DNA from 2 places in the Brevibacillus sp. SKDU10 genome. Region 1 is predicted to be linked to the other one. Evidence: a T-box and tRNA genes for the amino acid it is inferred to sense, from the RefSeq annotation. Region 1 holds a T-box; the other holds one or more tRNA genes.
The links. A T-box is a leader RNA that pairs with one kind of tRNA and senses whether it is charged. The one in region 1 lies ahead of serS (serine--tRNA ligase), so its partner is inferred to be a tRNA-Ser.
Positions count from the first base shown of each region.

Region 2: it encodes a tRNA-Ser, which carries the amino acid that the T-box ahead of serS (serine--tRNA ligase) is inferred to sense. The anticodon was not compared.

Region 1 is NZ_LSSO01000192.1:104,923-112,618, forward strand. Features, by position in the region: gene aceB (malate synthase A) at 1-1,132, opposite strand, end outside; gene serS (serine--tRNA ligase) at 1,584-2,867, opposite strand; T-box leader at 2,917-3,157, opposite strand; gene pdxT (pyridoxal 5'-phosphate synthase glutaminase subunit PdxT) at 3,267-3,869, opposite strand; gene pdxS (pyridoxal 5'-phosphate synthase lyase subunit PdxS) at 3,871-4,755, opposite strand; gene AYJ08_RS19525 (D-alanyl-D-alanine carboxypeptidase family protein) at 4,912-6,207, opposite strand; gene guaB (IMP dehydrogenase) at 6,583-7,696, opposite strand, start outside.
Region 2 is NZ_LSSO01000173.1:10,658-18,353, reverse strand. Features, by position in the region: gene AYJ08_RS15825 (S8 family peptidase) at 1-155, shown strand, start outside; gene AYJ08_RS15820 (NAD(P)H-dependent oxidoreductase) at 189-785, shown strand; gene AYJ08_RS15815 (DUF3907 family protein) at 1,107-1,610, opposite strand; gene AYJ08_RS15810 (ABC transporter permease) at 1,694-2,875, opposite strand; gene AYJ08_RS15805 (HlyD family secretion protein) at 2,868-4,064, opposite strand; gene AYJ08_RS15800 (TetR/AcrR family transcriptional regulator) at 4,088-4,663, opposite strand; tRNA gene AYJ08_RS15795 (tRNA-Ser) at 4,958-5,046, opposite strand; gene AYJ08_RS15790 (hypothetical protein) at 5,288-5,737, shown strand; tRNA gene AYJ08_RS15785 (tRNA-Ser) at 5,961-6,049, opposite strand; gene AYJ08_RS15780 (peptidase) at 6,135-7,427, opposite strand; gene AYJ08_RS15775 (3-oxoacid CoA-transferase subunit B) at 7,441-7,696, opposite strand, start outside.

The sequences.
Region 1 (7,696 bases):
CCAGACCAGGATGCGCAACCCATGTGCCATCGTGACCAGCCAGTGCCTCCCTTTCTTTGTCGAGCCTTACCTTCTCAAAAGCTGCTTCATTAGCTAACACATCATTTCGAACAGGAATTTGTGCTGCCATTCCTCCCATCGCATGAGCATTACGTTTATGACACGTCTGAATGGTTAGATCGCAATAAGCTTTCATAAAAGGAACAGACATGGTTACTTGAGCGCGGTCAGGAAAGATAATATTGTTGTTTTTGCAGAATTTTTTGATAAAACTAAAAATATAATCCCAGCGTCCACAGTTCAGTCCAGCACTGTGATCCCGCAGTTCATACAAAATTTCATCCATTTCAAAGCTTGCAAGAATTGTTTCTATAAGCACTGTCGCTTTAATCGTTCCTTGTTCAATTCCTAGTCTTTGCTGAGCAAATATAAAAACATCATTCCATAGCCTTGCTTCTTCGTGCCCTTCTATTTTCGGAAGATAAAAATACGGGCCTGATCCTATTTCCAAAAGCTTTTTAGCATTGTGATAAAAATAGAGACCAAAATCCACTAGACCAGCTGACATAGGTTGACCATCTACACAAATATGCTTCTCCTGTAAATGCCAGCCGCGCGGTCTCACTAACAACGTAGTGATCTGCTCATTTAATTGATATACTTTCCCTTCTTTACTAGTAAAAGAAATCGTGCGATTAATGGCATCTCTCATGTTGATTTGACCTTCTATCGTATTTCTCCAAGAAGGGGAATTGGCATCCTCAAAATCGGCCATAAAAGCTTTAGCACCTGAATTGCAAGCATTGATGACCATTTTCCGATCTGAGGTAGGACCAGTAATTTCAACCCGACGATCCTGTAAATCAGCGGGAATAGGAGCAATCGTCCAATCCGCTTCTCGAATGTCTTTGGTTTCCTCTAAAAAGTGAGGCATTTTCCCTTGGTCAAATTCCTGTTGTCGTTTTTCTCTTTTTACCAAAAGTTCCTGTCGTCTCGCTTCAAATAATCTTGATAGCTCAGCTAGAAAAGCTACTGCATCTGGTGTCAATATTTCTAGATAACGTTCATTCATCTCTCCGGTAATTTGAACGCCAGTTGGATACGGTTGAATTTCAGTTAAAATTCTTTCCATTTTCAACACTCCCCTCCGTATAACTGCCTCAATTATTCAACTAATCCTGATCCACTACATGTACAACAACTTATGAAACCATGTCCCTGGCATGAGACACAGTAACCTCCCTCGTGTGTATGCCCCCTCCCCTTGCAATGTGGGCAATCGTTTTCGCCATTTCCATTACATTTGTAGCAGTCCATCTTGCATCCTCCTTATCCTGTGTAAATCTGTATTATAACAATCGAGGTTTATATAAATTAATATATAACAGTTAATTCCGAATTGGCAATCTTTTTTATATTTATTTTCCAATAAATTGTTTTTTATCATAAAAAATCCTTAATCCAATAGCTTTTTTACACTCAAACTCACAAAAAAAACTGGTAGCCGCCTTTTAAATAGACGACTGCCAGTTATGCTTTTACCTATGAAGTTTATTGCTAACACTCAAACTGTACTTATACAGCTATTTCTTAGCCATAATTCGATCGATTCCACCCATGTAAGGACGCAATGCTTCTGGAATTACAACAGAACCATCTTCCTGTTGGAAGTTTTCCAGTATAGCTGCTACTGTACGACCTAATGCCAAGCCAGAGCCATTCATTGTATGCACGAATTCAGGCTTGCTTTTTGCATCGCGACGGAAGCGAATATTGGCACGACGAGCTTGGAAATCCTCAAAATTGGAACAAGAAGAAATCTCACGGTACGTGCTATAGCTTGGAAGCCATACTTCCAAATCGTATTTTTTCGCAGCTGTAAATCCAAGATCACCTGTACACATGCTCATGACACGATATGGCAGGCCAAGCATTTGCAACACGGTTTCCGCATTGTTTACCAGCTTTTCCAGCTCTTCATATGAATCCTCAGGTTTCACGAACTTCACAAGTTCAACTTTATTAAACTGATGCTGGCGAATCAATCCACGTGTATCACGTCCAGCTGACCCTGCTTCAGAACGGAAGCATGCACTAAATGCATTATATTTAATCGGAAGTTGAGCCACATCAAGGATCTCGTCACGATGCATATTTGTAACAGGTACCTCAGAGGTTGGGATCAAGAAATAATCTACCCCATCAATCTTAAAAGCATCCTCTTCAAACTTAGGCAGTTGCCCTGTCCCTGTCATGCTAGCGCGATTAACCATATATGGCGGCAATACTTCTTCGTATCCATGCTTGTCTGCATGAAGATCCATCATGAAGTTGATTAGGGCACGTTCTAAGCGAGCACCCATTCCTTTATAGAAAACAAAACGGCTTCCCGTTACTTTAGAGGCTGTTTCAAAATCAAGAATACCCAACGCATCGGCTACCTCCCAATGCGGCTTTGGTTCAAAACTGAAGGTCGAAGCCTCTCCCCACACACGATGCACTACATTGTCATCTTCAGTTGTACCTATTGGCGTGCTTTCATGCGGCAAATTAGGAAGGCTTAATAAAATGATAGTGAGCTGTTCATCTAAATTGCGCAACTCTTCATCCAATGCCTTAATGCGTTCATTCACTTGTTTCATCTCAGAAATCAAATGATCTGCATTCTCTTTATTACGCTTTAATACAGCTACCTGCTCTGATACTGTATTACGTTTATTTTTTAGCGTATCCCCTTCTTGAATAAGCTGTCTACGTTTTTCATCCACTTCAGCAAACTGATCCAGTGCGGAGATATCCTCGTTACGGTGCGCCAATCGACGTCTTACTTCTTCAAGATCCTGACGCAGTATTTTTACGTCTAACATGTAAAACCCCTCCAAATTTTAGACAAAATAAAAAACACCCATCCCACCTACCAGGGACGAATGTTAACTCCGCGTTGCCACCCTCATTGATAAGCCATATCACTCTGACATAGTTAAGCAAGCTGGTCTTATCCTCTTCATTCCACGTAAATAACGGTACGCGAGACCGGGCAAAGTTATGTCCTTTACCACTCAAAGATGGATTCTTCTGCCCATTGGGTCGATTCGCACCAACCATCGACTCTCTTAACCAATTAAAACAGAGTACTATTTCTTATCAACATGTTTTTTATGGGTGTTTTTCTTGTTATTAAATGTACTACATGATGTAAGCAATTGCAATCAATGCTCTATGTCCATTTTACACGCTCTGTTTTATTTTGAAAAGAAGAAAGCACCCTATACGGATGCTTTCCCTGTTGTTTGATATTCTTTCACCATGTCTAAAAAATATTTATGCAATCGATAATCATCTGTTAGTTCTGGATGAAAGGATGCCGCTAAAAATTGCCCTTGGCGAGCCGCTACGATATTGTCTTCATGCTTCGCCAGCACTTCACCCTTATTGCCGATTTTCAGGATAAGAGGCGCACGGATAAAGACCGCTGGAAAGTCGGAAGCTACGCCAGCGATTGGCATCTTGATTTCAAAGCTTTCCTTTTGCCGCCCAAAAGCATTTCGCGCTACCTTCATATCCATTAAACCTAGATGGGCTTCTGGTGCATGTTCAATTTCATTTGCAATTAAGATAGCGCCTGCGCATGTTCCAAAGACAGGCTTCTTCTCATTTGCAAACTGACGAATCGCATCCATAAAGCCGTATTTATGCATGAGCTTACTAATTGTTGTACTCTCGCCACCGGGAATGATCAAGCCATCTATCTCAGATAGCTCGTCCACCTTTTTAATTGCGATTGCTTCTGCACCTGCCAACTCAAGCATGCGCATATGTTCTGCAACCGCACCCTGTAGGGCGAGAACACCGATTCTTGGCTTACTCATATTACCAGCCGCGCTCCTGCATGCGCTCAGCCTGCGGCAACTTAGAAATTTCGATTCCTGTCATCGCAGAACCAAGGTCTTTCGAAACGCGTGCAATCAATTCGTAATCTGTATAGTGTGTAGTCGCTTCTACAATAGCACGAGCGAATTTTTCAGGATTCTCGGACTTAAAGATACCGGAACCTACAAATACGCCGTCTGCGCCTAATTGCATCATCAAAGCAGCATCAGAAGGTGTAGCAACACCACCAGCCGCGAAGTTTACAACAGGAAGCTTTCCTGTTTTGTGAATTTGCTCTAACAATTCATACGGAGCTCCAAGATTTTTCGCTTCAGCCATTAATTCATCATAAGACATGCTTTGCACTTTACGGATTTGTGATTGCATCGTACGCATATGGCGAACAGCCTCAACAATGTTTCCTGTTCCTGGCTCCCCTTTTGTACGAATCATAGATGCACCTTCTCCGATACGACGAAGAGCTTCACCCAAATCACGCGCCCCACAAACAAATGGCACTGTGAAATCTTTTTTATTAATATGGTACAAGTCATCAGCAGGAGTAAGTACTTCGCTTTCATCAAGATAATCTACTCCCATAGATTCAAGGACACGTGCTTCTACAAAATGACCAATACGTGCTTTTGCCATTACAGGAATCGTAACCGCTTTTAATACTTCCTCTACAATTCCTAGATCAGCCATGCGCGCTACGCCACCGGCCGCACGAATATCAGATGGAACGCGTTCCAGTGCCATAACGGCTACTGCACCCGCAGCTTCCGCAATTTTAGCTTGCTCGGCGTTAACAACGTCCATAATTACGCCGCCTTTTTGCATTTCTGCCATTCCACGTTTAACACGATCTGTACCTACCTGTACCATCAGTGAGCCTCCCCTATAAGTGAACATCCCTACAAAAGGATTAGATTTGCAACATTGTTTTTATTGTAAACCAATCAGAAAAAGTAGACAACATATCTTGACAGAATATTTGCCTTCTTTTAAAGTTCTGCCATCCGCAGCACTACCTCTGCTTGATTAGCCAACAATACTTTTAAACAGATTAGCGATAAATTCGAAGATACTTCTAAAGAAGAGGCGAATCCAGCTGCCTTCTTCTACATCCTCAGCAGCTATTAAATCTACTCCGCCCTTTTGATTGCTTGGCATCAAATAATCGCTTTTTCCTTCTGTATCAAGGTAGACGGTTCCAATCACGTCACCTTTTTTAATAGGCGCGGTCAAAGGTTTATATTCTACACGCGGCGTTACTTTCGCTTCTTCTCCGATTTTACCCACAACATTAACAGATTTAGCGGTAACAGCCGGAACCTCTAGAGATACGCCCTTTTTAAGTGGCGCATTTTCAAATCCTGGAACAGGTACGCCTTTTCCCAGTTTTTCTGTAGTTTTGTAGGTGCTATAGCCATAATTTAATAACTTTTTGGTTTCTTCAAAACGGCTTGTTTTTGTTTTAGCTCCCATGACAACTGTGATCAAGCGCATTCCATCACGATAAGCCGTTCCCGTAAAGCAAAATTGTGCTGCATCCGTATAACCAGTTTTAAGACCATCTACTCCAAGCGTTTCATTCGGCAAGCCTGGAAGCATCCAGTTATTGTTTGCTAGCTTGATTTCGTCTTTTTGACCTTCACGGAACACCCAGCGCGGGATTTTAGAAATTTCTAATGCCTCAGGATAATCACTCACTAAACGATCTGCCAAGATAGCTGCATCACGTGCAGACATCACATTATCCTTGCTTGTATCCGCTGGTTTATAAGGTCCTAATTCATTAGCAGGCAATCCAGTGGATGTAACAAAAAACGTATTTTTCATCCCAAGCTCTTGGGCTTTTTTATTCATCATGTCTACAAAGTTGGATTCAGTTCCACCAATCTTTTCTGCTAACAGGGCTGTAGCATCGTTAGCAGAGGCAATCGCCATAGCTTTATATAGTTCACTTACCTTGTGACTTTCCCCAGCATTTAAGTACACGCCAGAGGAATCTTTCTTTTTGGCAATAAAGAAAGCATAGTCACTAACAGGTACAAGTTCATCTTGCTTAATTTTACCTTTTTTAATAGCCTCTAATACCAGATACTCTGTCATCATTTTAGTCATACTAGCTGGTGGTAATGGCTGATCTGGGTTTTTACTGTACAAAACCTTTCCCGTTGATGCCTCGACTAAAATTGCTGAACTCGCCACTAGATCAAGATTGGCAGCCGTCTCAGCAGCAGAAGCCTGCATTGCTCCCCCCACAATGGATAGCATACCAATTGCACCAGCCAATAAAAGTTTGCTTACTCTTGCTGTCCATTTGTGCATCATGTCTACAATCACTCCCCCTACTTTTAAAAATATCCTTTTTTTCTTTTTTCCTGTTGAACACAGTCTTTAGTCTATCATACTAAAAGCCGTTGTTTGAAGAGCACCAGACGCATCTCCATGAGAAAAAGGACTGGTAATCCTAGCCAACTGAAAAACCTCTCTTTTAACCTGACGTTCCAAAAGGATGTTTGGATTCAGATTTTCTTTTTTTATTTAGAACATCGTTTCGAATTCTGCAATCCTATATGGTAATGAGCTACTATACGACATATATTCTAGTCTTTGGTTTGTATAAAAAACAAAAGGACTCCCAAATGGAAAGCCCTTTTGTCTTACCTTGCTTTTTAGCTTGGTAAAGCGATCGTTGCCCTATCCTTATGAAATAGAGTAGTTTGGAGATTCTTTTGTAATTTGAACATCATGCGGATGGCTTTCGCGCAAGCCTGCACCAGTAATACGAACGAAAGTAGACTTGTCACGTAAATCAGCAATGGTTGCCGCTCCACAATAGCCCATACCAGCTCTTAGACCACCAACAAGCTGATATACAACATCAGCCAAAGGCCCTTTATAAGCTACGCGTCCTTCAATACCTTCAGGAACAAGCTTCTGAGCATTCTCCTGGAAGTAACGATCTTTACTTCCCGCTTTCATAGCGCCAATGGAGCCCATTCCGCGATAAACTTTAAAACGGCGTCCTTGATAAATTTCAAATTCACCCGGAGATTCATCTGTACCTGCAAACAAACTACCAATCATGATAACAGATGCACCAGCACCTATAGCTTTTGCTAGGTCACCAGAGTATTTAATACCACCATCAGCGATGACTGGAATATTATATTGACGTGCTGCAGTCGCACATTCATAAATCGCTGTGATTTGTGGAACCCCAATACCGGCAACAACACGAGTCGTACAAATGGAACCAGGACCAATTCCCACTTTAATAACAGAAGCGCCTGCTTCAATCAGATCCTTCGTAGCTTGTCCAGTAGCGACGTTACCAGCAATAATCGTTAAATCAGGGTAAAGACTGCGGACCTTCTTAACGGTCTCTAGAACCCCTTTAGAATGGCCGTGAGCTGTATCAATAACTAGTACATCAATTCCTGCTTGTACTAAAGCTTCTGTACGCTCAAATGTATCATTGGATACCCCTACTGCTGCCCCGCAAAGCAATCGTCCTTGCTCATCCTTCGCTGCATTTGGATATTGAATAAGCTTTTCGATATCCTTAATCGTAATAAGCCCTTTTAAGACATTATTTTCATCTACCAAAGGTAGCTTTTCGATTTTATGCTTCTGTAAAATTTGTTCAGCTTCTGGCAATGTAGTGCCTACAGGTGCTGTAACTAGATTTTCTTTAGTCATTACTTCTTTGACCATGATGGAGAAGTCATGTACAAAACGTAGATCACGATTTGTTAAAATACCAATCAATTGGTTTTGATCGTTAACGATTGGTACACCGGAAATACGATATTTA
Region 2 (7,696 bases), on a different contig from region 1:
TACAGGAAAGTCAAGTGGGACAAGAAACAGCACCTCTAATTTCTCCCGCAGCTACGCCTTCCACTGAGAACCAGGCTCCAGCTTCTGGCTTTCAGCGTTTTTTAGAGTTACTGCTGGGTCGCTATTTACAATCATTTCGTACCCACCAGCAATAAGGTATATCCCCATCTAAAAGGAGGACGAGGTTAGTGAAAGCCGTCATTTTGTTTGCTCATCCTGGAACGAAAAGCTTTAATCACGCTATCTTGCAGCAAGTGACAGAAAGCCTGCATAAGCATGGTATCACCCCAACCTTACGTAATTTATATGAACAAAAATTTTCACCCATTTTTTCTCCCGCTGATATGCAGGCATTGGAATCAGAGCAAGTGCCAAAAGCCATCGAAGAGGAACAAACCATTTTATCGGAATCTGATCTATTGATTATGATTTATCCTGTTTGGTGGTGGTCACAACCAGCCATTTTAAAAGGTTACATTGATCGTATCTTTTCAGATGGGTTTGCTTTTAAATATGAAAAAAATGGGCCTGTTGGTTTGTTAACGGGGAAACAAGCCCTAGTTTTTACAACTACACGAGAATCACAGCAGGAAATGCAGGCAAGTGGTCTAGATGAGGTTGTTAAAAAACAGGTCGTAGATGGTATTTTGCGATTCTCAGGATTTGAACCAGTTATCTATCATAATTTCGCAGAAGTACCGTATGTGGAGGAAGCTATTCGAGAAACCTATCTACAACAGGTAGATCAAGCGGTTGCTTCGTTAAAACTTCCTGTACTGATGTAGACCCTATGGAAAAATAGGCTTTCCTCAAATGGGATAGATGTTGTCTTACATGCTACAGTTCCATTAAAATTTTTGGAAAGCCTATTTTTTATAAGGATGAAATCAATTCATTTTGTAAATTTTTGTAACAAGTCACAAAAAAGTCAAAAAAATTGACACTTTTTGTACATATACTCCCTTTCAATTTTCTGATTTATTTGTATAATAGAAAAAGAAAGCATACAACATATTAGCAGAGAAAAAAGAGACCCTTCAAAATGAAAGGTCCCCACCTAGATATAATGCCGTTATAAAATAAATACTTGTAAACCCATTCTCCTGTTAATTGCTCGGTTGCATCCGCTTTTTCGTAATGTAATCTGTTTCGTAGTACTGCAATTCATCACGTAGAGGCTCAAAAATTCGAGATAATCCTAATGTTAGGCTCTCTAGTTCAGGAGTAACCTCTTTGCGGAAAATAATGCAGTCTTGCCCTGTGTACGAGTACCTGCCATCCTCATCGTAAACCTCGCCTTTGGGATAGTAAAAATTAATTACACAGGTGTGGTACACCTGATAGAGGGCTTCTTCGGCAAACTCCTCGTTAAAGCGAGCACGTCGAAGACAGATTCCCAACTTCTCATAGGCATTCTCTGCATAAACCAACAAGCGACGTAAATCAGAAAGATAGCTACCATAGTAAGCTTCATACTCCTCAGCATCTCCAGATCTTTCAACCAAATCTGCTAAAGTAGTTTGATTTAGGAATCTCTCCACTTCTATGCTAACCTTCTTCAACCGCATAAAGGTATCTTCGCATAACTGTTTTACATGAGCGTCTGACATAGAGAATCCTCCTTAGGGCAACAGATATAAAGATTTACGTTTATTGTAAAAAAACTGCCCCGGAGTTACAAGAAGTTTTTATTTTATAACACAGTTTCTGAATTAGATTGATAGTTTTTTCTAGTATATTTCTTTTGATACATGTACGTAACAAATGCCACAAATAGCGCAACAACAATCATAAAGAGCAATATAAGATTATCGGTGCTAACAAATTCCCAGCCGTGTCCTTTGCTGATAATTTCTCGTACGGAATGTAGGAAATATGTGAGCGGCAAGGATTTTGCTATGATCGCAATCGCTGTTGGCATAGAAGTAATTGGCCAAGTCCATCCAGATAGCATAAATGATGGCACTGCGATTAGCATAGCTGTTTGTGTCGCTTGTAGCATATTGGAAGAGAAAAACGAAATAGCAAATCCAATAGACACTACTGCTAGATTGAAAATAAATCCGCTTAGGAAAAGTAAGCTCAAGCTTCCATAGTACGTAACAGCAAAGAATTTAAAGATCAATACATATGTTAGCAAAAAGTTAAACATGGCAAGGATCATATGGGTCGTTATTTTACTTAACGCAATTTTGACAAACCCATTTCCATTTAAGGTATCCATCCAAGTTCCTTCTTCTTTTTGGCGAGTTACGCTTAAAGAAACACTCAAGAATGCTACCTGCTGCAAAACAGTTCCGGCCAACCCAAAGATCATAAATGCCAGATAGTTAAAGGCTGGGTTATGCAGAATACGATAGCGATAGTCAATCCCTGTCGCAAAGTTTGTTGCCGCACTGCCCCATTCACCTTTCGCCTCTAACTTTTTTAACGTAACTCCACCAGAGATCGTTTTCACGAGAGAGCTCGCAGCGCGAACAGAGGTATTGGAGATCATCATGTTACTTCCATCAATCAGATTTAAAATCTCTGTTGGCTTACCCAATTTGGCATTGACGGTCAAGCCCTTTGGAATGATAAATCCAACTTGCGCCTCTTCATAGGTCATCAGATGTTGTAACTCTTCTTCTGTTGTAACTACATTTGTTACTGAAAACGTTTGATCATTATCAATCGCTCTGATCAATTCTCTTGTTAATTCTGTTTGGTCCAAGTCTGCTACCACTGTCGGTATTTCCATCACGCGTTTTTCCTGATACAAATATCCAAACATGAGCATATAGACACATGGAACAAGAAACACAATATTACGTATCGTTTTATTCGTATAAATAGATCGCCATTCGTCAGCAATTAATTGCAAAAAGCTATTCACGAGCGCCAGCCCCTTTTAGGTGCCATTCGACAGTAAAGCCAGGGCGTACATCAATATCCTCCACTTGCAATTTCACTTGGAATGCTCGCAAATCACGGGAGTTTAGCTCTTGTGTTGCTTTCTTCGTTGCAAAATCTGCTGCTGGTGCCACCATTTGTACAGTCGCATTTACTTCCTTATTTAAGCTTGGGACAAACAATGTAGTTTTCTCGCCTACTTTTATGTTGCCAAGTTGGTTTTCATCTACATACATTTTTACAAATTTATCGTTTTCCACTTGAATTGTCATGATAGAAGAGCCTTGTGCTACAAGTTCCCCTTTTTGTGAGGAAATAGATTTTACAATACCGCTAACAGGTGCAATCATTTGTGTATTACGCAAGTATGCCTCTGCTTCATCCAAAGCACCTTTTGCTTGTTTTACGCCTGCTTCTGCTGATTTTACATCAGATTCGCGCAATCCTACCTGACCAAGACCGGCAATTGCATTTTGGTATGCTGCATTCGCTTGGTTTACTTGAGCTGTAAGTGCTTCAATCTGTTCTGGACGAGCCCCTTTTTGTGCCATGTTTAATTGCTCTTGTGTTGCCGTATATTCAGCGGAGTATTTTTCAAATTCAGCCTGAGATTCTTCCAATTTAATTTTTGGAATAGCCCCTTCTTTTAATAAATCCTCCATACGTTTCATGTTCGTCTGAGCCAAATCGCGTGCTGTTTTGGTTGCTTGAAGCTTTCCTTTTAGCTGCGCAATCTCTTCTGGTCGAGCCCCATTTTTGTTGGCTTGCAAATTAGCTTGAGCTGCTTGCAAAGCTGCCTGAGCCTGCTTTACCGTAGCATCGCTTGATCCACTGGTAACGGAAACTCCTTTTTTAGCCTGCTCCAATTTCGCTTGAGCTAATTGGTACGCTGCTGCTGCCTGATCGCGTTTTGCTGCAATCTCAGCGCTTCCCAGCACAGCTAAGAGTTGACCTTCAACTACTTTGTCGCCCTCTTTAACATCAATCTTGTCAATGGTTCCTGGAACCTTGAAGGCTAAATCCACTTCGGTTCCTTCTACAACAGCAGTTACTTGTTTCGCGGAACCTCCAGCATAACTATTTTTTTCAGAAAAAAGCAAGTATCCACCTAAAAGTACGATAGCTGCTAAAAACCCAACCAAACCAACCATCATCTTTTTATTCTCTCTCATAACCTTCCACTCCAATTCGCAATTTAAGCGAGTCCCAGAGCCCCTTTAAATAGAATGAGCAATGTATCTCTGGTCTCTAGCGTATAAACTGGCTCATTGCGGAACATCTTGCGAAGAACCACAAATCCAATACTCCCAAACAAAGCGGATACCACTGTCTGCGTTTCCATATCGCTTTTTATAAAGCCTTGTTCCTGCATGTTTGCCAGGTATTTCTCCATTAAAGAAAAATAATTGCCTAATAATGTTCGAACCATATTATCTCGTGTTATATCTCCTGAGGAGAAGCTTAACAGCAATAAACAAAACTCACTGTTATCCGAAAAGAAGCGCAAATGCTCATCTAGTACGTGTAAAAGACGTTCCTGTGGCGTTAAGCTGCTATCTTCCGTCGCCCCTTTGACGGACTCCATCAGCATTTCCACTCCCTTTTGATTTACATAATAGAATAACTCCTCCTTTGTCTTAAAGTGATAATACAACGTACCCTTAGCTACCTGGGCAAATTCTGCAATCGTATCCATCGTTGTATCCGTATAGCCATATTGGGCAAAAGCTTGCAGGGCACTTTCATAAATTAAATCCTTCTTTTTACTCATTAATATGTACCCCCATATAAACTGACCAGTCAGTACAGAGATTAGTGTACTCTGCTTTTTGATGACCGTCAAGGTATTTTTGGAAAAAAGTGATTACTCATTCATATTTCATTGGTGTGATCTTGGTTATGTACTCTATTAACATTATTGATACCCGTAATCTTAATGCTTCAAACGATTGCAGCCTAAGACAGATTATCCATCTCCTATCCATCTTGTTCTAGTCGTAGCCAATTGTTTTTATGAAAGTAAAAAAGCCGATGAACAAGTCATCGGCTTCCCATGTAAGCAATATGGCGGAGGGAGAGGGATTCGAACCCCCGTGACGTTGCCGCCTAACGGTTTTCAAGACCGCCCCGTTATGACCACTTCGGTATCCCTCCATATAATAGCTGATAATCATTATGTATAAAATAATTTCGTCCCGCGAAATACATCAGCAAGGATTATTATACTAAAGCATATTTAAAAAGACAAGTATTTTTTTATTATTTTTTTCTAAAATGATTGCAAAGTTTGTATCCGTTCATCAGATTGTGTATGATAGACTAAATACGTAATTTGGTAAGTTCCTACATTATTCTTATGGTTCTTACCCTTTCATGAAGGAGTGACTTTGTAGCAATGGACCAACTCATTACATTTGCTAAGGATTATTGGGTGATTCTTATCCTAGTCTTATTGGCAGTGTTTGTGCTTAATTTTTTTCTAAAAGCCTTGTACAAAATTGTTTTATTTAGTCTGGTCGTCGGGGCTATTCTGGTCTTTGGTTTCAATTATACACCAACTGAAGTGGTGAACATGGGACGTCAGGTGGTAAATGGTGTCGATGAAGTGTTCACATCTACTGTAAGACCTTTAATTGATTCTGAAATTAAGGATGCCACTTACAATTTCCGCGAAGATGGAAGCTATGAAATCAAGACGACGAATATCCGTATCGAGGGGAAAAAGGGCGATCCGAAAGCCACTGTCTACTATAAGAATTTTAATTTCTCCATTAATATTAAAGATCTAGGCGAATTAGCTCAGCAACACATCCAGAAGGCTGCTGATGGTAAATCAACACAGTAAACACCAATATATTCGTTTATCTAAACTTTACTTGCTGAGTAAGAATCCCGGTTCACGCCTGCTAAGGCTACGAACCGGGATTTTTCATACATGTATGTTTATATCCATCTCGTGTAGTGATTTACATGAGAACATATACTCTTGCTATTAGACACGTCCTCTATATAAGCAGACAAAAAAACCGATGAACCTCTCAGCTCATCGGTTTGCTATTCTTTATGTATGGCGGAGGGAGAGGGATTCGAACCCCCGTGACGTTGCCGCCTAACGGTTTTCAAGACCGCCCCGTTATGACCACTTCGGTATCCCTCCGCGTTGCTACATAAAGAATATAGCACATAAAAAATTAAATAGCAACACCTTTTTTAAAAAAATTATGAGTTTACTAGTTTTCTTTTCAATCAGCTAGCTCACACCACTCTATGAGCGTCAGTGCAAATAACTCAGCACACGCAAAAATATCATCGAGGACGATAAACTCATCGGGATAATGTGCAACTTGGGTTACCCCTGGTCCTATAATGATAGAAGGAGTATCGGCCAGCTTCGTTAATAGACCTCCATCAGTTCCCCAGGGCGATGCTTCTATGATCGCTGCCTCTCCAAAAACAGACGGATATAGCTCCTGCAATAGTGCAAGCAATGGATGATCCATTTCTACCTCTCCGGGCACCCATCTGGCACCGTACCATTCCAGCTCCACAGGATGATCTACAAACCATTCATCTTCCTCTGTAAGCTTTTGTAACGCAGCCTGCATTTCAATTTTGGCCATCTCCATTTCTTCTCCAGGTGCTACACCCATACGTCCTTCTATTGTAACCAAATCTGAAACAGATGATGGCCATTTTCCCCCTTGTATTACACCTAGATTAATAGGGATCGGTATAGGCAATTTCGCGTATAAAGGGTCTGACATTCGTTGATTTCTCTCTTGCTCTAAGCGCTGAATTTGTCTGATTACGGTCATGCTTTTTTCGATGGCACTAACTCCTTCATAGCGTGTACCTCCATGCGCCGATCTGCCTCGTATGAACAAGCGGAACCACATTGAGCCTTGTTGCTTGGGAAAAATTTTCAGGTTTGTTGGCTCAGGTATTAAAGCAGCGTCCGCTTTATACCCACGTAAAATGGTGGATAAGGTTCCAGCCCCGCCGCTTTCTTCTTCTACAACACTTTGAAAGATAACATCGCCCTTCAAACGTACACCAAGCTGTTGGAGGGTTTGAATAGCTAAGAGAGACGCGAGATTTCCACCTTTCATGTCCGTTACCCCGCGGCCATACAATTTTCCATCCACAATTTCTCCACTAAACGGCTCCTGTGTCCATTGTTTTAACTCTCCTTCTGGCACAACATCAACATGGCCATTGAGAATAAGAGAGCGTCCTCCTCCCGTACCCTTCCATACCCCTACTACGTTCGGACTACCTGAAAATTCAGTACGCGGTGAAACAAAATAGGCATGTTTCTCCAGCTTTTCAAGCTCGTCACCTGTCATCTCCCACACATCGACTTCAAGTCCCAGCGCTACCAGGTGATTGGCTATTTTCTGCTGAATCCCCGCTTCCTGCCCTTGTACGCTAGCCTCACGCACCCATTCCTGCAACAAGCCTATGGCACCCGCTCGATCCTTCTGTAGCTGCTCACGAATTCGTTCCTGCCATGTTAGTGTCTGGCTTACGCTCATGGTAGTCTCCCCCTTAGAAAAAAGTGGTTACTTCTCCGCTAAATGACAGCTCTGCTTCTGTCGCACCAATAACATCTGCTACGGTGTATGGATGCATAACCTCCAATAAATGCAATCCATCCGTTTTTACCTCCATCACTGCCATATCAGTGATTATCATATCGGCACTTCCTTTTGCGGTCAGAGGTAGTTTGCACTCACGGACAATCTTGGAGCGACCATTTTTGTCCAGATGTGTAGTAAGAACTAGAACCTTCTTTGCCTTTTGT